DNA from 4 places in the Streptomyces sp. SAI-127 genome. Region 3 is predicted to be linked to each of the others. Evidence: riboswitches for the same ligand, from Rfam matches in the RefSeq annotation. Region 3 holds a riboswitch; each other region holds the start of a gene.

Region 1 (4,607 bases), 590 kb from region 3:
TTACACAACGACGCGGGGTGGAGCAGCTCGGTAGCTCGCTGGGCTCATAACCCAGAGGTCGCAGGTTCAAATCCTGTCCCCGCTACTCACGGCTCAGGGCCGGAGTCCAGTTACTGGACTCCGGCCCTGAGTGTTTCCCCCGGTCGGGCCACCCGGCTCGCCCCCCGCTCCCGCTCGGGGAAACCTGGAGGCGTGGAGCAGGAGGGGCCGATCTCGTACGCGCGCACCTTCGTCCGCCTGCTCCCGGCGCTGCTGCTCGTCGCCGGGGCGTGCTACGACTACCTCACCCCGTCCCAGTTCTCCGCCGCGCCCCTCTTCACCGCCGCGCCTCTGGTCGCGGCCCCGCTCTACTCCCGGCGCGGCACCGTCCTCACCGGCGTCGCGACCGTCCTCGTCGTCCTCGCGGTCCACCTGCGGCTCGGCATCGTCCTCGAAGTCGACGCCGTCACCGAGACTGTCACCGTGATGACGGTCTCCGTCCTCGCGGTTCTCATCAATCTCCTCGTCCGCCGCAGCAGCGAACGGCTCGCCTCCCAGCGCGAGATCGCCGAGGCCGCCCAGCGGGCGGTGCTGCCCGGGCCCGCCGGGCGGATCGGAGGGTTCGACATCGCGGTGCGCTACGAGGCGGCCCAGGCGGACGCCTTCATCGGCGGCGACCTGTACGCCGTGCAGGACAGCCCGCACGGCGTACGGATGATCGTCGGGGACGTGCGCGGCAAGGGGATGGGGGCGGTGGCGGCCGTCGCGATCGTCATCGGGGCGTTCCGGGAGGCCGTCGAGCAGGAGACCACGCTGGAGGCCGTCGCCCAGCGGCTGGAGCGGGCGCTGACTCGGGAGGGGACGCGGCGGGACAGCGTCGAGGTCTTCGAGGGGTTCATCACGGCCGTCCTCGCCGAACTCCCGCACGGCGACGGGGTCGTGCGGATCGTCAACCGCGGGCACCCCCCGCCCCTGTTGCTGCACGCGGACGGCACGGTGCGCGCGCTGCCCGCCCAGGACCCCGCGCTGCCGCTCGGCATGGGCGACCTCGGCACCTGGCCCGACCGGGGCGAGGAGTACGGCTTCCCCGGCGGGGCCACACTGCTGCTGTATACGGACGGACTGTCCGAGGCGCGGGACCGGCAGGGGCGGTTCTACGACCCCGAGGCGCGGCTGGCCGGCCGCGCCTTCCGGGAACCCGGCGCACTGCTCGCCGCCCTCGTGGGCGAGGCGCGCCGGCATTCCGGTGGCTTCCTCGCCGACGACCTGGCGCTGCTCGCCGTACGACGGCCTTTGTGACGTGGGGTGAGCGGGTGAGCGCCCTCCGCATAACCACTGACGCGCAGTCAAAACCTGTGAGTTGCCTGAGGCGAGGTCAACTCGCCCGTTTTTCACCGTTCATGGGCCGTAAGTCCAGCGGGATTTCGTTAATGATCAAGCGGAACAGCTTGGAATCGGGCCCCCGGGTCTATTAACGTTCGATAACGCAGCGCGGTCGTCCCAGCCGTCACAAGAGACGGCTCCGTGCTCACGCGCCGAATTCCGCTAGGAAACCGGGGAACCACCAACTTGGGGTGAATCGCGCGTACACCGCCGTGGCAGCACGGCGGGTATACGCGCGTAGGAGACCTTCCTGCTCCGAACCCGTCAGCTAACCCGGTAGGCGAGAAGGAAGGAAAGGAGTGCGCCCACGTGGCGAACCCGCCTGCCCCTGAGGCCCCGTTCGAACCCGGTCAGCGCAGTACCGACACACTTGTGTACGGCGGCTACCGCGCCGACGACGAGGCCCCGCTGGGGGAGTGGAACCCCACCGAGGAGACCCTCCCCGCCGTACGTGGCCGGCATCGCGTCGCCAAGCAGCGTGGCGGAGGATTCGCCCGCAGCTCCACCGTTCTGGGCGTCGGTGTCATAGCCGCCGTCAGCGCGGGCGGGATGGCCAGCGCCAACACCGGCAAGCCGCCGGTCTCCATCTCCATGCCCGACCTGCCCTCCGTGGGTTCGCTCATCTCGGACGACTCCGACTCCCCCGCGGACGACACGAGCGCCTTCAGCAGCGTCGGCGCCACCACCGCCGACACCGCCAAGGGCACCTCGGACGCCGGTGAGGCGCTGCGCTCGCGCATCCTGGCCCAGGCCGAGCGGCAGCAGGACCAGATCGACACCAAGGCCGCCCAGGCCGTCGCGGCCGCCGCCGAGAAGGAGGCCGACGCGGCCGCCGCCCAGGCGGAGAAGGACGCTCAGGAGAAGGCCGCCGCCGCGAAGAAGCAGGCGGAGGAGGAGGCCGCGAAGAAGGCCGAGGCCGAGCGCCTGGCCGAGCTCGCCAAGCAGTTCACGCTGCCGACCTCGTCGTACACCATCACCTCGACCTTCGGTCAGGCCGGTTCGCTGTGGTCCTCCGGCTACCACACGGGCCTCGACTTCGCCGCCCCCACGGGCACGCTCATCAAGGCCATCCACAGCGGCACCATCACCGAGGCCGGCTGGGCCGGTTCCTACGGCTACCGCACGATCCTGACCCTCGACGACGGCACCGAGCTGTGGTTCTGCCACCAGTCCTCGATCAGCGTCAGCGTCGGACAGAAGGTCAGCACCGGTGACGTCATCGGCCGCGTGGGCGCCACGGGCAACGTGACGGGTGCGCACCTGCACCTCGAGGTCCACCCGGGCGGCTCGGCCGACGGGATCGACCCGATGGCGTGGCTGCGCGGCAAGGGTCTCAACCCCTGAGGTTTACGGTGATTTTGCGGGCGGGCCGGAAGGCGGGCGTCCGGTGCGTGCGTTGACGTAGGACATGACTGTCTCTCCGCTTCGCAAGCTCGGCTCCTCCGACCTCGAGGTCTTCCCGCTCTCCCTCGGCGGCAACGTGTTCGGCTGGACGGCCGACGAGTCCCAGTCCTTCGCCGTCCTCGACGCGTACGCCGCCGCGGGCGGCAACTTCCTCGACACGGCCGACTCCTACTCGGCCTGGGTCGACGGCAACTCCGGCGGTGAGTCCGAGACCGTGATCGGCAAGTGGGTGGCGGCGCGGGGCAACCGCGACGACGTCGTCATCGCCACGAAGGTCAGCCAGCACCCCGACTTCCCCGGCCTGACCGCCACCAACATCAAGGCCGCCGCCGACGCCTCGCTGCGGCGCCTGGGCACCGACCACATCGACCTCTACTACACCCACTTCGACAAGACCGAGGTGCCGGTCGAGGAGATCATCGGCGCGCTGGACGAGCTGGTGAAGGCGGGCAAGGTGCGGGCGATCGGAGCCTCCAACATCTCCGCCGCGCGCCTCGCGGAGTCCCTGGCTTTCTCGGACCGCGAGGGCCTGGCGCGCTATGTCGCCCTGCAGCCCCAGTACAACCTCGTCTCCCGTGACACCTACGAGGGTGAGCTGCAGGCGGTGGCCGCGCGCGAGGGCCTCGCCGCCGTCCCGTACTACGCCCTCGCCTCCGGGTTCCTCACCGGCAAGTACCGTCCCGGCGCGACCGTCGACAGCCCGCGGGCCGCGGCGGGCGCCGGCAAGCACCTGGACACCGAACGCGGGCAGAAGGTGCTCGCGGCCCTGGACGACATCGCCGAGGCCCACACCGTCCCGGTCGCCACGGTCGCCCTGGCCTGGCTCGCGTCCCGGCCGACGGTCGCGGCCCCGATCGCTTCCGCGCGTACGGTGGCACAGCTGCCGGCGCTGCTGGGGGTGGCGGAGCTGGTGCTGACGGAGGAGGAGACGGCTCGCCTGACGGAGGCCTCGGCCTGACTCGGGCGCGGGTGCCGACCGGCGGTGCCGGGCTTGCCGGGCTCTGAGCAGCCGGCGTCGCGGTCCGCGCGGCGGAGTGGCCGTGGCGGGCAGCGCACCGGACGCCGCCAGGGCGGCCGCGCCGAGCAGGGCGCCCACGGTTCTTGCTGTGGTGGTCGAGCTACGTCCGGTACGGGTTGTACGCGGGGTACGGCACCGCCGGTTGGGCCGGTTGGGCCGGTTGGGCCGACTGGACCGGGTGCGGCGGATAGCCGTACACCCCGTACACCGGCCAGGGCGGCGCGGCCACCGGTACCGGCGGCGCCGTCATCCGGGCCGCATGGTCCAGCGCGGGCCGCGCCACGTCCCGCCGCCGCCACAGCTCGTGCAGCAACTCCCGCTCCCGTACGACGAAGTCGGCGTTCGCCCGCCCGAGCCGCCCCCGGCGCCGTAGGAACGCCAAGGACGTCGCGTACGCCTCGTACTGCGAGACCGCCCGTGCCGCGGCCCGCCCGCCGAACTGCCGCCGCGCGTACTCCCGCGCCAGCCGCCGCGCCCGCATCGAGCCCAGTACATACGGCTCGGTCGGCGCCAGCCACCCTGCGACGGCGTACGCGGGCAGTTCCTCGCGCACGGTCTTGAGCTCCCGCTGCCGCGTCCAGATGACCAGCCAGGTCAGCAGCGCGAACGCCGGCACCATGAACATCGCGTACACCGCGAAGAACCCGTACTCCCCGAGCGTCGAGGAGCCGTTCCACATCGCGTGCATGCCCATCGCGAGCAGCAGACCGGACAGCGGGACGAGCACCCGCCGTACGTGCTGGCGTTCCGCCGAGAGCGCGGAGATGCCGAAGCCGATGCCGGTGAGGACGGTGAACAGGGGGTGCGCGAACGGTGACATCAC
Region 2 (4,607 bases), 3.0 Mb from region 3:
GCCAACGGCCTGCGCGTGGTGCTCTCCGAGGACCACCTGACCCCGGTCGCGGCGGTGTGCCTCTGGTACGACGTCGGCTCACGCCATGAGGTCAAGGGACGTACCGGTCTGGCTCACCTTTTCGAGCACTTGATGTTCCAGGGCTCGAAGCAGGTGCAGGGCAACGGGCACTTCGAGCTCGTCCAGGGCGCGGGCGGCTCGCTCAACGGCACCACCAGCTTCGAGCGGACCAACTACTTCGAGACCATGCCCACCCACCAGCTGGAGCTCGCCCTCTGGCTGGAGGCCGACCGCATGGGCTCCCTGCTCGCCGCCCTCGACGACGAGTCCATGGAGAACCAGCGGGACGTCGTCAAGAACGAGCGACGGCAGCGCTACGACAACGTGCCGTACGGCACGGCCTTCGAGAAGCTCACCGCCCTCGCCTACCCGGAGGGCCACCCCTACCACCACACCCCGATCGGCTCGATGGCCGACCTGGACGCGGCCACGCTGGAGGACGCGCGCGCGTTCTTCCGCACGTACTACGCGCCGGGCAACGCGGTTCTGTCGGTCGTCGGCGACATCGACCCGGAGCAGACGCTCGCCTGGATCGAGAAGTACTTCGGCTCCATCCCGTCGCACGACGGCAAGCCCGCGCCCCGCGACGGCTCCCTGCCCGAGACGATCGGCGAGCAGCTGCGCGAGGTCGTCGAGGAAGAGGTCCCGGCCCGCGCGCTGATGGCGGCCTACCGGCTTCCGCACGACGGCACACGCGCGTGCGACGCGGCCGACCTCGCCCTCACCGTCCTGGGCGGCGGCGAGTCCTCCCGCCTCTACAACCGGCTCGTACGGCGCGACCGTACGGCCGTCGCGGCCGGCTTCGGCCTGCTGCGCCTGGCCGGTGCGCCCTCCCTGGGCTGGCTCGACGTGAAGACCTCCGGTGACGTCGAGGTACCGGTCATCGAGGCCGCCATCGACGAGGAGCTCGCCCGGTTCGCCGAGGAGGGCCCCACGGCCGAGGAAATGGAGCGCGCCCAGGCCCAGTTGGAGCGCGAGTGGCTGGACCGGCTCGGCACCGTCGCGGGCCGCGCCGACGAACTGTGCCGCTACGCCGTCCTGTTCGGCGACCCGCAGCTCGCCCTCACCGCCGTACAGCGCGTCCTGGAGGTGAGCGCCGAGGAGGTCCAGGCGGTCGCCAAGGCCAAGTTGCGCCCCGACAACCGCGCGGTGCTCGTCTACGAGCCCACCTCCCCGGCCGAGATCGCCCAGAGCGCCGAGGACGCAGAGGGCGCCGAAGACCCGGAGTCCGCGGCCACCGTGGAAGCCACCGACGAGAACGAGGAGGCGGCCAAGTGACCGAGCTCGCCGCGATGGAATTCCACCCGCAGCCGCAGGCGGGCGAGCCCAAGGTATGGGCCTTCCCTGCCCCCGAGCGCGGGACGCTCGACAACGGCCTCACCCTCCTGCGCTGCCACCGCCCCGGCCAGCAGGTCGTCGCCGTCGAGGTGCTCCTGGACGCACCCCTGGACGCCGAGCCGGCCGGCCTGGACGGCGTCGCCACGATCATGGCGCGCGCCTTCTCCGAGGGCACCGACAAGCACTCCGCCGAGGAGTTCGCCGCCGAGCTGGAGCGCTGCGGCGCCACCCTCGACGCGCACGCCGACCACCCGGGCGTCCGCCTCAGCCTCGAAGTGCCGGCCTCCCGCCTCGCCAAGGCGCTCGGTCTGCTCGCCGACGCCCTCAGGGCGCCCGCGTTCGCGGACAGCGAGGTCGAGCGGCTCGTCCGCAACCGCCTGGACGAGATCCCGCACGAGCTGGCCAACCCGTCCCGCCGCGCAGCCAAGGAGCTCTCCAGGGAGCTGTTCCCGGCCGACTCGCGCATGTCGCGCCCGCGCCAGGGCACCGAGGAGACGGTCGAGAACATCGACTCCGCTGCCGTGCGCGGCTTCTACGAGAAGCACGTGCGCCCCGCCACCGCGACCGCCGTGGTGGTCGGCGACCTCACCGGCATCGACCTGGACGCCCTGCTCGGCGACACCCTCGGTTCCTGGACCGGCTCCACGGGCCGGCCGCGGCCGGTGCCACCGGTGACCGCCGACGACACCGGCCGGGTCGTCATCGTGGACCGCCCCGGCGCCGTCCAGACGCAGTTGCTGATCGGCCGCATCGGCGCCGACCGGCACGCACGCGTGTGGCCCGCGCAGGTGCTCGGCACGTACTGCCTCGGCGGCACCCTCACCTCCCGCCTGGACCGTGTCCTGCGCGAGGAGAAGGGCTACACCTACGGTGTGCGCTCGTTCGGTCAGGTCCTCAGGTCCGCCCCGGACGGTTCGGGCGCCGCGATGCTCGCCATCAGCGGCTCCGTCGACACCCCGAACACCGGTCCCGCCCTGGACGACCTGTGGAAGGTGCTGCGCACGCTCGCCGAAGGCGGCCTCACCGACGCCGAGCGCGATGTCGCCGTCCAGAATCTCGTCGGGGTGGCGCCGCTCAAGTACGAGACCGCGGCGGCCGTGGCGAGCACGCTGGCCGACCAGGTCGAGCAGCACCTGCCGGACGACTACCAGGCGACCCTGTACCAGCAGCTCGCCGCGACGGGCACCGTCGAGGCCACCGCGGCCGTCGTGAACGCCTTCCCGGTGGACCGGCTGGTGACGGTCCTGGTCGGCGACGCGGCCGCCATCAAGGAGCCCGTCGAGGCCCTCGGCATCGGCGAAGTCAAGGTCGTGACGGCCGAGTAGAGGCACCCGACCTCAGGGGCCCTGGTGACGCAAGCGCCACCAGGGCCCTCGGATGTCCGAATTGGGCAGGAGGTTGCCTGTCTGCCCTGTGGGATGCGCTACAAAAGCCGTGATCCGTTTGGGGATTGAAAGTGGCCCCGCTTAGCGTCCTCTGGGCTGTCCGTCAGGCACTGCGCCGCGCCCGCGGCACCGGACAGTCATCGCCGAGTCCCCGCATGGCGCGAGCCAGGGGAGCCGGGGACCCACGCAACACGTCCCTGGGGTGAATCGGACGCCCGCGCGAGCCGCGAGGGAGTCCGTAGGAGACCTTCCTGCTCCGAACCCGTCAGCTAACCCGGTAGGCGAGAAGGAAGGAAAGGACCAGCCACCACATGGCGTTCACCTGCGCCACCGGGAAGCACCGTCGTCCCAGCCGCATGAAGCGCACCACCGCCCGCGCGGCAGGCGTCGCGGCCCTCGCCACCACCGGCGTCATCGGCACCATCGCCGCCCCCGCACTCGCCGCCGACAACTCCGTCGAGCAGACCGGCCTCATGCCCGTCGTCAGCGCCGGCGACTCCCTCGCCGATCAGCTCGACGCCCAGGCCGCCGCCCAGGCCCAGGCCGCCGCGCAGAAGAAGGCGGCGGCGGAGGCCAAGAGGAAGGCCGAGGCCCGGGCCAAGGAGGAGCGCGAGGCCAAGGAGCGCGCCGCCCGTGCGGCCGAGCGCAAGCGCCTCAACAGCTTCGTCGTCCCGATCTCCGGCTCCTACATCTCGACCGGCTACAAGTCCGGCGGCTCCCTGTGGTCGTCCGGCAGCCACACCGGTGTCGACTTCCACGCCGCGAGCGGCACTTCCGTGCACGCGGTCGGCCGCGGCACGGTCGTGGAGGCCGGCTGGGGCGGGTCGTACGGCAACGAGATCGTGATCAGGATGGCCGACGGCACGTACACCCAGTACGGCCACCTGTCGTCCATCGGCGTCTCGGTCGGCCAGTCGGTCACCCCGGGCCAGCAGATAGGAGTGTCCGGCGCGACCGGCAACGTCACCGGCCCGCACCTGCACTTCGAGGCGCGCACCACCGCCGAGTACGGCTCGGACATCGACCCCGTCGCCTACCTGCGCTCGCACGGCGTGAACGTCTGACGACCCACGGCGCGATCTCCGCGAGGCCCCGGCTCCCCGAGCCGGGGTTTCGTCGTTTCCGTCGCCCCGTTGTCCAAAAAATATCCTCGGATTCCGGTCTGCCGTCGGAAATTCCCGTCCATTGCAATAGAGTCACTGAACACACGTCAATCGGCGACGTTTCACGGGGATTAAGACGGAGGTCGGACATGCGTATTCCGGCGCACTCGGTATGCACGGCGATCCGGGACGACATCGTCGCTGGTGTCTACGAGCGCGGCAGCCGGCTCACCGAGGAACTGCTCGCCCGCCGCTACGGCGTTTCCCGTGTCCCGGTCCGGGAGGCCCTGCGCACCCTGGAGGCCGAGGGCTTCGTGGTGACGCGGCGGCACGCGGGCGCGTGCGTTGCCGAACCGTCCGAGCAGGAGGGTGCCGACCTGCTGGAGATGCGGATGCTCCTCGAGCCGCTCGGCGCCTCCCGGGCCGCCCAGCGCCGCACTGAGGCCCATCTGAAGGTGCTGCGCGGCCTGGTCCGGCTGGGCCAGGAGCGGGCCAGGAGGGGCAACAGCGAGGATCTGCGCTCTCTGGGGGGCTGGTTCCACGAGACGCTCGCCCAGGCCTCCGGCAGCCCCGCGCTGACCTCGATGCTGACCCAGCTGCGGCACAAGATCGCCTGGATGTACGTCGTGGACGCGCCGGCCAACCCCGCGGAGTCCTGGGCCGAGCACGGCGCGATCGTGGATGCGGTGGCGCGCGGGGACGGCGAGCGCGCGCGGGCGAT
Region 3 (4,607 bases):
GGAAAACGTCAAGGAGTGACCGACCAGCCCTCAGCCGACCCAGCCGGCCTCGCCGACCCCGCGACCCCCGGCACCCCCGCGTCCCCTGCCGTTGCCGCCGCCGCGACTCCCGCCCCCCAATTGTTCTCCTGGGAGTTCGCCACCGACCCCTACCCCGCCTACGCCTGGCTCCGCGAGCACGCCCCCGTGCACAGGACCCGGCTGCCCAGCGGGGTGGAGGCCTGGCTGGTCACCCGGTACGCCGATGCCAAGCAGGCCCTCGCCGACCAGCGGCTCAGCAAGAACCCGGCGCACCACGACGAGCCCGCGCACGCCAAGGGCAAGACCGGTATCCCGGGGGAGCGCAAGGCGGAGCTGATGACGCATCTGCTGAACATCGACCCGCCGGACCACACCAGGCTCCGACGGCTCGTCAGCAAGGCGTTCACGCCCAGAAGGGTCGCCGAATTCGCGCCGCGGGTGCAGGAGTTGACCGACCGCCTCATCGACGGGTTCGCCGCCACCGGCACCGCCGACCTCATCCATGACTTCGCCTTCCCGCTCCCCATCTACGCGATCTGCGACCTGCTCGGCGTCCCCCGAGAGGACCAGGACGACTTCCGGGACTGGGCCGGCATGATGATCCGCCACGGAGGGGGCCCGCGGGGCGGGGTCGCGCGGTCCGTGAAGAAGATGCGCGGCTATCTCGCCGAGCTCATCCACCGCAAGCGGGAAGCACTGCCCGACGAGCCGGCCCCGGGCGAGGACCTCATCTCCGGGCTGATCCGCGCCTCCGACCACGGCGAGCACCTCACCGAGAACGAGGCCGCCGCGATGGCCTTCATCCTTCTGTTCGCCGGCTTCGAGACCACCGTCAATCTCATCGGGAACGGCGTGTACGCCCTCCTCACCCACCCCGAGCAGCGGAGTCGGCTGCAGAAGTCCCTGGCCGACGGGGAAAGAGGCCTGCTGGAGACCGGTGTGGAGGAGCTCCTGCGGTACGACGGTCCGGTCGAGCTGGCCACCTGGCGGTTCGCCACCGAACCCCTGCGGATCGGCGGTCAGGACATCGCAGCCGGCGACCCGGTGCTCGTCGTGCTCGCGGCGGCGGACCGGGATCCCGAGCGGTTCGCAGACCCCGATGTGCTCGATCTGTCCCGCCGTGACAATCAGCACCTCGGTTACGGCCACGGCATCCACTACTGCCTCGGTGCCCCGCTCGCCCGCCTGGAGGGGCAGACCGCGCTCGCCACCCTCCTCACCCGTCTCCCGGACCTGCAACTCGCGGTGGATTCAGCCGATTTGCGCTGGCGTGGGGGGCTCATCATGCGTGGACTGCGTACTTTGCCCGTGGAGTTCACGCCCGTCCGGTAATCGACCGAGGGGTCCGGCCTATCCCCGCGCGGGGCCGCGTAAACATGACGCGCCCTCAAGTCTGTGATCTTCACGTGATCTACGCGGCATTAACTTGTGACAAGTGATCGAATCCCTATACGTTCACGGACCAGCGCGGTGCCCTGCAACACCGGCCGCGCAGGTCCCTGCTCTCTCGGGAAAGGTCCCCGCATGCTCTCCGGGAACGGTCGTCACCGTCGCCCCCGTCAGGCTCCGGCTCTCCTCGTCGCGGCCGGTGTGACGGGATCCGCCATCGCGATCCCACTGCTCGGAGCGACCGGAGCGAGCGCCGCCACCGGCACCACCTGGGACCGGGTCGCGGAATGCGAGAGCGGCAGCTCCTGGAGCGCGAACGACGGCAACGGCTACTACGGCGGCCTCCAGATGTCCCAGGAGAACTGGGAGAAGTACGGCGGCCTCGAATACGCCAGGACCGCTGATCTGGCCAGCCGTAACCAGCAGATAGCCGTGGCCGAGAAGCTTCTCGCGGACCAGGGCATCGCCGCATGGCCGACCTGCGGTCTGCTCGGCGGTCTCAGCAAGGACTCGAGCTCGGCCGATGTCGACACGGGTGTGGAGAGCGGGACGCCCTCGGCCTCGGCGTCCGGCTCGTCGGATTCATCCGATTCATCCGGTTCCTCCAACTCATCAGGCTCCGAAAAGTCTTCCGGTCTGCTCGACGCGCTGGACGGTTCGTCCGCGACTCCCTCGCCATCGGCCACCCCTTCCGGCAATGGCGATGGTTCCGCCAAGTCGGACAAAAAGAACTCTTCGGGTTCCGAGGGATCCGCCACGGAAGAAGCGCAGCGTTCCGACAGCTCGCCCGTGGTGAGCCCGGAAGAGGATGAAGCGGACAAGTCGTGGCAGGAGGGCAGCTCTTCGGCCCTCGTGGACGTCGGCGCACTCGGCTCCGGCAAGCACCGGGGCGGCAGCGCCGAGGAGGTCGCGACGAAGAGCACGGCCTCCTCCGCGGCCGGCCGGCACGCCGCCCGCACCTACACCGTCCAGGAGGGCGACTCCCTCGCCTCCATCGCCGACTCCCTTGGCCTCGACGGCGGATGGCGCGCCCTCTACGCCGAGAACAAGGACCGCATCGGGGCCGACCCGAGCAACATCGTCGCCGGTCAGACGCTCGACACAGGGGCTGAATAGGGCTGAAAAGCCCAGAAAAACAGCGGGAGTTCGCGTCACACTTCGCACTGAATGTCCACTTTGGTGAAAGTGTGGGATGAGTCTCAGAAGCCCTGATCGTCTTTGAATTTCCGCCGAGCGCGTGTCTACGGTCGTCACCGCTCGGCAACCCGAGCCCCGTCTGTCGCAACGCCGAATCCTGCCAGCGGCCGTACGGGAACAGTCGTCGCGTCAAGCGCCGTAGGCAGGAGCGGGGGACCCAAGGTAAGTGCCGGGTCCGGCAGCAGAGGCCTCACGGGGTCTCACGGTCGAAAGGCCGCCGGAACCGGCTTGGGGTGAAGCCGCGCACCGCAGGGTGCGCGACCGGGCAACTCAACCGGCCCGAACCCGACAGCTCACCTCGCAGGCGTCGGTGAGGGGATCCACCATGCTGTTTTCGGGCAAGGGCAAGCACCGTCGTCCGTCCAAGGCCACCCGCGCCGCCGCGCTCGCCGGTGTCACCGGTGTCGCCATCGCCGCCCCGCTGATGGCGGCCGGCAACGCCTCCGCCGCCACCGCCTCCGAGTGGGACACCGTCGCCCAGTGCGAGTCCGGCGGCAACTGGTCCATCAACACCGGCAACGGTTACTACGGCGGTCTGCAGTTCTCGGCCTCCACCTGGGCCGCCTACGGCGGCACGCAGTACGCCGCGCAGGCCAACCAGGCCAGCAAGTCCCAGCAGATCGCCGTCGCCGAGAAGGTCCTCGCCTCGCAGGGCAAGGGTGCCTGGCCGGTCTGCGGCACGGGCCTGTCCAGCGCCACCTACAGCGGCGGCAGCAGCTCGTCCTCCTCCGGCAGCTCGAACACGAGCAGCCGTTCGACCGAGGAGCAGAGCGCGTCCCGTTCGACCGACCGCCCGGCGGCCAAGAAGACCGTCACCACCCCGACCGGCAAGAAGGTCAAGAAGGGCGACGGCGAGTACAAGGTCGTCAAGGGTGACACCCTCAGCTCGATCGCCGAGAAGCACAAGGTCAAGGGCGGCTGGCAGAAGCTGTTCAAGCTGAACAAGGACATCGTCACCGACGCCGACTTCATCTACCCGGGCCAGCAGCTGCACCTGAAGTAAGACCCAGCTGAACCACAGCGCCCTCACATCCGTGTCCTTCACGATGAAGGCCTCGTGAGGGTCCCCCCGTCCCCACGGGCTCCCCGCTCCGGTGCGTGTTCCCCCGTACGCACCGGGGCGGGGTTTTTTCATGCGCCGCCACCGGGACGTCTTTGTTCAGTTCAGAAACAATTTACTCTCGGTTCTGTCCACGGGGCGGTCCACACGGTGGCCGATCCCCCGGAGCCGGTTAGGCTCGGTCTCGCAGAACCCACCGCGGTCCCGGCGGACCGTGTCACACCCCAAGAAGGAGATGCTCGTGCCGTCCATCGACGTCGTCGTAGCCCGGGAAATCCTGGACTCCCGAGGCAACCCCACGGTCGAGGTCGAGGTCGGCCTCGACGACGGCAGCACGGGTCGTGCCGCCGTCCCGTCCGGTGCCTCCACGGGTGCCTTCGAGGCCATCGAGCTCCGCGACGGTGACCCGAACCGCTACCAGGGCAAGGGTGTCGAGAAGGCCGTCCTCGCCGTCATCGAGCAGATCGGCCCGGAGCTGGTCGGCTACGACGCCACCGAGCAGCGCCTGATCGACCAGGCGATGTTCGACCTGGACGCCACCGACAACAAGGGCTCGCTCGGCGCCAACGCCATCCTCGGCGTCTCCCTCGCCGTCGCGCACGCCGCCTCCGAGGCCAGCGACCTCCCGCTCTTCCGCTACCTGGGCGGCCCGAACGCGCACCTGCTGCCGGTGCCGATGATGAACATCCTGAACGGCGGCTCGCACGCCGACTCCAACGTGGACATCCAGGAGTTCATGATCGCCCCGATCGGTGCGGAGTCCTTCTCCGAGGCGCTGCGCTGGGGCACCGAGGTCTACCACACCCTCAAGAAGGTCCTGAAGAGCAAGGGCCTGTCCACCAGCCTCGGTGACGAGGGCGGCTTCGCGCCGAACCTGGAGTCCAACCGCGCCGCCCTGGACCTCATCCTCGAGGCCATCAAGGAAGCCGGTTACATCCCC
Region 4 (4,607 bases), 2.7 Mb from region 3:
GCCCAGTTTCCGGCGGCGCACCGCGGGACCGTGCTGCATGGGCTACTCCTTACTCCTTACGAGCCGCCCAAATACGGTCTCGCGTCGCAGAGTTCACCGCTTTGAGCGACAGATATATGCACATCTTGGTGGATCGGCACTCGTCACAGCCTCCGTAATGGCACTCTGACGAAGAACCACCAGTCCGGGACCGTACTCGAACCCTCCGCACCGTGTCGGGCTTCGGTCCCGTGGGAAAGGGACGACGTCGCCATGGCAGACCACCTGGAAGCATCCGTCACCCTGCCGAGCGAACCCGCTTCGGTCTCCGCGGCCCGCACCTATGTCCTGAGCACACTGGCGGAGTGGGGGCTGCCGTCCACCACGGACGCCGCCGAGACCGTCCGGCTCATCGTCTCCGAACTCACCACCAACGCCGTACAGCACACCTTCGGGCAGTCACCCACCTTCACGGTGGACATCGAGCTGGACCGTGACGAACACCTGCGCATCGGGGTGACCGACAGCCACCCCCGCTTCCCCAAGCGCCTCCCGGCCGCGGTCCAGCAGGACAACGGACGGGGGATGGTGATCATCCGCTGGCTCGCCGCCGAGTGCGGCGGCAAGCTGAGAGTCAGGCCCACCAGGGAAGGCGGCAAGACCGTCTCCATCGAACTCCCGTGGACGGTACCGGTGCAGCCGGTCACGGCGGCGGGGCAGCAGGAGCCGTAGCAGAGCTCACACCGGCCGCGCGCGGCCGACCCCCCCGCAGCAGCGCCCGGAAGGCGTCCGACGCAGGTGCCGCCTCACCGGTCCGGTGGACGACCGAGATCGTACGGCGACGCGCCGGCCGCCAGCAGTCGCGTTCCCACCGGAGTGGCCGCCGTCAGAGCCACCATCTCCGGCACCACCCCGACCCCGAGCCCCGCGCTGGCCAGCGCGCACACCAGGGCGTATCCCGGGGTCGCCACCAGCACCGACGGCGTGGCCTCGGACCGGGCCAGCACCGCCTCCACCTCCCGCCGGGCCGGATGATCCGGCGCCATGCTGATCAGCGGCTCACCGGCGAGTTCCGCCAGCGGCAGCCGCGTCGAGCCGCCCGCGAGGGCATGCCCGGAGGCCGTGACGAGGACCAGCTCCTCGGTCATCAGAGGCTCCGCGCTCAGGGTGGCCGGCAGGGAGGGGGGCTCGCCCGGTTCGTAGGCGTGCGTCAGCGCCAGGTCGATCTCGCCGGCCGCCACCGCGGTGATCCCGGCCGTGGGTTCGTGGAAGGCGACCGACAGCTCCACGTCCGGGTACGCCCGGCGGAACGTGCTCAGCACCGGCGGCAGCAGCTGAATGCCCGCCGTCTGGAAGGTGCCCAGCCTCAGCGTGCCACCGGACAGGCCGGTCAGCCGGGCGAGTTCATGCCGGGCCCGGTCCAGCTCGTCCAGCACCCGGCGGGCCCGCGCCACCAGCAACTCACCCGCACCGGTGAGCCGCGCGCCGCGGTGGCGACGTACGAGAAGCTTGGTCGGCCGTCGGGAGAGGGTGGGCGCATTCTGTAGCCGAGGCGCTCGGCGGCCCGGGTGATCGAGCCCGTTTCTCCGCGACGGCATCCAGGGCGGCGAGCCGGACCGAGGCCTGCCCAAAGGGGTGCTTGAGGGAGACCCAGGTGATTCGACATACCTGCTGACGGCTCTCTCGCGGCAGGCCGGCCCGCATAAAGGGACGGATCGTAGCCCTCGCCGGGGTTGCCGCGGTGCTCACGGCCGTGCCCGCGCTGTTCCGGGCGCTGCCCAGGACGCTGCTGCTCGCGCTGATCGTGGTCGTTCTCGCGCTGGTGTGGTTCCCGGGGGTGGCCGTGCTCGTGGACCGGCTGGGGAGGTGGCTGCGCAGGCCGCGGGCGGCCCGGGCCGTCGCCGGGGTCACCGCAGGCGCGCTGACGGTTCTCGGGGTGATGCTCCTGGCCGAGCCGCTGCTCGCGGCCTGACCACCTCGCGCTTCGCCGACGGAGGCGCCGGGTGCGGCTGTGCTGTCCTGCGTTCTTCGGCGAGTCCCGCCCGCCGGACCAGCCGGGGGAGCAGCCCCCACAGGCCCAGGCACACCAGCAGGGTCGCCGCGCCCGCGGCCACTCCGCCGGCCCGGCCCGTCGTCACGTCCACCACGAGCAGCACCGACCCGGTGAACGCGAGCACCAGAACCCCCATGCCGACCGTGGCGAGCCGGGAGGAGACCTGCACGATGCGGGCCTTGGCACCGCGTTGGAAGAGCGAGCGGTGCAGGGCGGCGGGCGCGGTGAACAGGGCCGCCGCGAGTACCGCGAGGAGCAGTGTGGTGACGTACGTGGCGCGCTGGAAGGTGTCGAGGGACGGGAAGCGCTGGGTGAAGGCCAGGGTCAGCAGGAAGGCGAAGAGGATCTGCACCCCGGTCTGGGTGACGCGCAGTTCCTGGAGCAGCTCGCCGAAGTTGCGGTCGGCGCGCTCCAGCGGGGTCTCGTTGCGGGCGGTGCACGGGCGGTGGTCGGCCATGACGCCACGGGTAACCACCTGAGCCCGTGTCACGCGTGCCGGGAGACCCGAGGGGGCGGCGGGAGGTCAGGTCGCCGCCACCCCCTCGGGGGCGTCACTTGACCCGGCCGTACCAGACGCTCTTGGTCCAGATCTTCTGCAGCCTCACCACGTCCCCGGTCTTCGGGGCGTGCCAGATCTTTCCCTTCCCGGCGTAGATGCCGACGTGGTAGACGTTCGAACCCGAGTGGAAGAACACCAGGTCGCCGGCCTTGCGGCTGCCCGCGCCGATGTGGCGGGTCTTGTTGTACTGCTGAGCCGCCGTACGAGGGAGCTTCTTGCCCGCCTTCTTGAACGAGTACAGCGTGAGCCCTGAGCAGTCGAAGCGGCGGGGTCCCGTGGCGCCGTACTTGTACGGCGAGCCCTTCTTGGAGGCCGCGACCTTGAGTGCCTTCGTCGCCGGCGTCGCGGCGGCGGCGTCGGCTGCGACACCCGGGACCACGACGGAGCCGCCCACGGCGGCGATGGCGAAGGCCGAGGCCGTACCGGCCCGGACCATCAGCGACGGGACACGATTGAGCGCAGTCATGCGCAACCCTTCGTCAGCCGCCTGTGAAGGATGACCTGTCGGATTCGGGCTGGCGAAGTTGCCCGGCCGCTGACGCGGCTTCACCCCAAGGGCTGCTCGGCCCGGTCATGGCGTGACCGTCCCGGCGACCCGTCGTGCCTGGGTCCTCCACTCCTGCCGATCCACTTCTGTCGACCGGTCATCCGGGCGGCGGCAGGACTCGGCGTCCGCCCGGACCGCCCCGCCGCTGTGGCGGGGGCTTGTCGTCAGACAGGGATCTTGGCGCACGGATGTCCCAAAAACCCAACGGAACCGGGGGTTTGTGTTGTTACTCACCACTCACCCGTTCGGGTGGACACCTCTTCGAACGAAGGGGTGTCGAGGGCCCCGGGGCCCCCCGGACCAGCACAGAAACTCCTCATTCCGCTCCCGTACTACGCGCGTTGCGCAACTTGAGGGGTCGCGAAAAAGGAGCCGCGCCTCCTGCAAATGGTGGTACGTCGTTTGGTCCGTTTCAAAGGCCCTCCGGACGCCCCGTCAGACCGCGGGACGCCCGGAAAGGCTGTCGGTGCGTCAATTGCCGGGTTCCGGCGGCACGGTGACCCGGGACGTGCGCCGCTCGCCGTCCAGAACCCGAAGCGCGCGTGCCAGCGTCGCGGCGTGCAGTTCGCGCTCGCCCCGGCCGTGCATCAGCACGAGCGCGTCGCGCAGCTCGGCCGCCCTGCTCACCAGCGCCTGCGCCGCGCGCAGTCCGCCATAGGTGTCCTCGCGCCGGGCCGGGTTGATCCGGCCCAGCAGGTCGACCACGTCGAGATAACGGTCGATCAGCTCGCCCTCGGCGCGTGTGAGCGCGGGCAGCGGTGGAAGGTCCGGCACCATCTACGGCTCACCTCGCGTCCGGCGTGGGGCGCGAGGACTTGCGGCTCGGGACGATCGCGTCCGCGAGTCCGTAGTCCAGGGCGCCCTGCGCGTCCAGGATCTTGTCCCGCTCGATGTCCACGCTCACCTGCTCGGGGCTGCGCCCGGTGTGCCGGACGAGCATCTCCTCCAGGCGGGCCCGCACCCGGACCAGTTCGTCGGCCTGGATGGCCAGATCGCTTGCCTGTCCCTGGACCGGCTCGCTCAGCGCCGGCTGGTGGATCACCACGCGCGCGCCCGGCAGCACGGAGCGCTTGCCCGGGGTGCCGGCGGCCAGCAGCACGGCCGCGGAGGAGCCGGCCTGCCCGAGGCACGTCGTCTCCACGTCACAGCTGACGTACTGCATCGTGTCGTAGATCGCCGACATCGCGCTGAACGAGCCGCCGGGGGAGTTGATGTACAGCGAGATGTCCCGGTCCGGGTCCTGGTACTCGAGGTACATGAACTGCGCCATCAGATCGTTCGCCGAGATGTCGTCGATCTGGGTCCCGAGGAAGACGATCCGCTCCTCCAGCAGCTTCGAGTACGGATCCATCGTCTTGTGCCCGGAGCTCGTGCGCTCGTGGAACTCGGGCAGGACGTAACGGGCGGTGGGTCGGGCCATGGCGTACCCCTCCTCGCGGCAAGCTGTCTGTAAAAAATGTACAGGACGT

The links. A riboswitch is a leader RNA that binds a small molecule or an ion and turns the genes downstream of it on or off. The one in region 3 is predicted to bind cyclic di-AMP.
Positions count from the first base shown of each region.
Region 1: it holds a riboswitch for cyclic di-AMP, as region 3 does, so the genes downstream of both, M2157_RS25105 (M23 family metallopeptidase) here and M2157_RS27830 (transglycosylase family protein) in region 3, are expected to answer to the same signal.
Region 2: it holds a riboswitch for cyclic di-AMP, as region 3 does, so the genes downstream of both, M2157_RS13770 (M23 family metallopeptidase) here and M2157_RS27830 (transglycosylase family protein) in region 3, are expected to answer to the same signal.
Region 4: it holds a riboswitch for cyclic di-AMP, as region 3 does, so the genes downstream of both, M2157_RS40395 (C40 family peptidase) here and M2157_RS27830 (transglycosylase family protein) in region 3, are expected to answer to the same signal.

Region 1 covers NZ_JARXYJ010000001.1:5,472,474-5,477,080, forward strand. Annotated here, with positions in the region: tRNA gene M2157_RS25095 (tRNA-Met) at 12-85, shown strand; gene M2157_RS25100 (PP2C family protein-serine/threonine phosphatase) at 193-1,278, shown strand; cyclic di-AMP (ydaO/yuaA leader) riboswitch at 1,503-1,660, shown strand; gene M2157_RS25105 (M23 family metallopeptidase) at 1,672-2,706, shown strand; gene M2157_RS25110 (aldo/keto reductase) at 2,771-3,724, shown strand; gene M2157_RS25115 (PrsW family intramembrane metalloprotease) at 3,885-4,607, opposite strand, start outside.
Region 2 covers NZ_JARXYJ010000001.1:3,025,151-3,029,757, reverse strand. Annotated here, with positions in the region: gene M2157_RS13780 (pitrilysin family protein) at 1-1,338, shown strand, start outside; gene M2157_RS13775 (pitrilysin family protein) at 1,335-2,723, shown strand; cyclic di-AMP (ydaO/yuaA leader) riboswitch at 2,915-3,081, shown strand; gene M2157_RS13770 (M23 family metallopeptidase) at 3,095-3,847, shown strand; gene M2157_RS13765 (GntR family transcriptional regulator) at 4,036-4,607, shown strand, end outside.
Region 3 covers NZ_JARXYJ010000001.1:6,059,463-6,064,069, forward strand. Annotated here, with positions in the region: gene M2157_RS27815 (nucleoside triphosphate pyrophosphohydrolase) at 1-19, shown strand, start outside; gene M2157_RS27820 (cytochrome P450) at 121-1,353, shown strand; gene M2157_RS27825 (transglycosylase family protein) at 1,546-2,526, shown strand; cyclic di-AMP (ydaO/yuaA leader) riboswitch at 2,686-2,929, shown strand; gene M2157_RS27830 (transglycosylase family protein) at 2,933-3,610, shown strand; gene eno (phosphopyruvate hydratase) at 3,903-4,607, shown strand, end outside.
Region 4 covers NZ_JARXYJ010000001.1:8,778,486-8,783,092, forward strand. Annotated here, with positions in the region: gene M2157_RS40370 (helix-turn-helix transcriptional regulator) at 1-39, opposite strand, end outside; gene M2157_RS40375 (ATP-binding protein) at 253-711, shown strand; partial or broken gene M2157_RS40380 (LysR family transcriptional regulator) at 683-1,638, opposite strand; partial or broken gene M2157_RS40385 (LysE family transporter) at 1,754-1,951, shown strand; gene M2157_RS40390 (DUF6328 family protein) at 1,887-2,489, opposite strand; gene M2157_RS40395 (C40 family peptidase) at 2,584-3,057, opposite strand; cyclic di-AMP (ydaO/yuaA leader) riboswitch at 3,061-3,272, opposite strand; gene M2157_RS40400 (hypothetical protein) at 3,610-3,915, opposite strand; gene M2157_RS40405 (ATP-dependent Clp protease proteolytic subunit) at 3,923-4,558, opposite strand.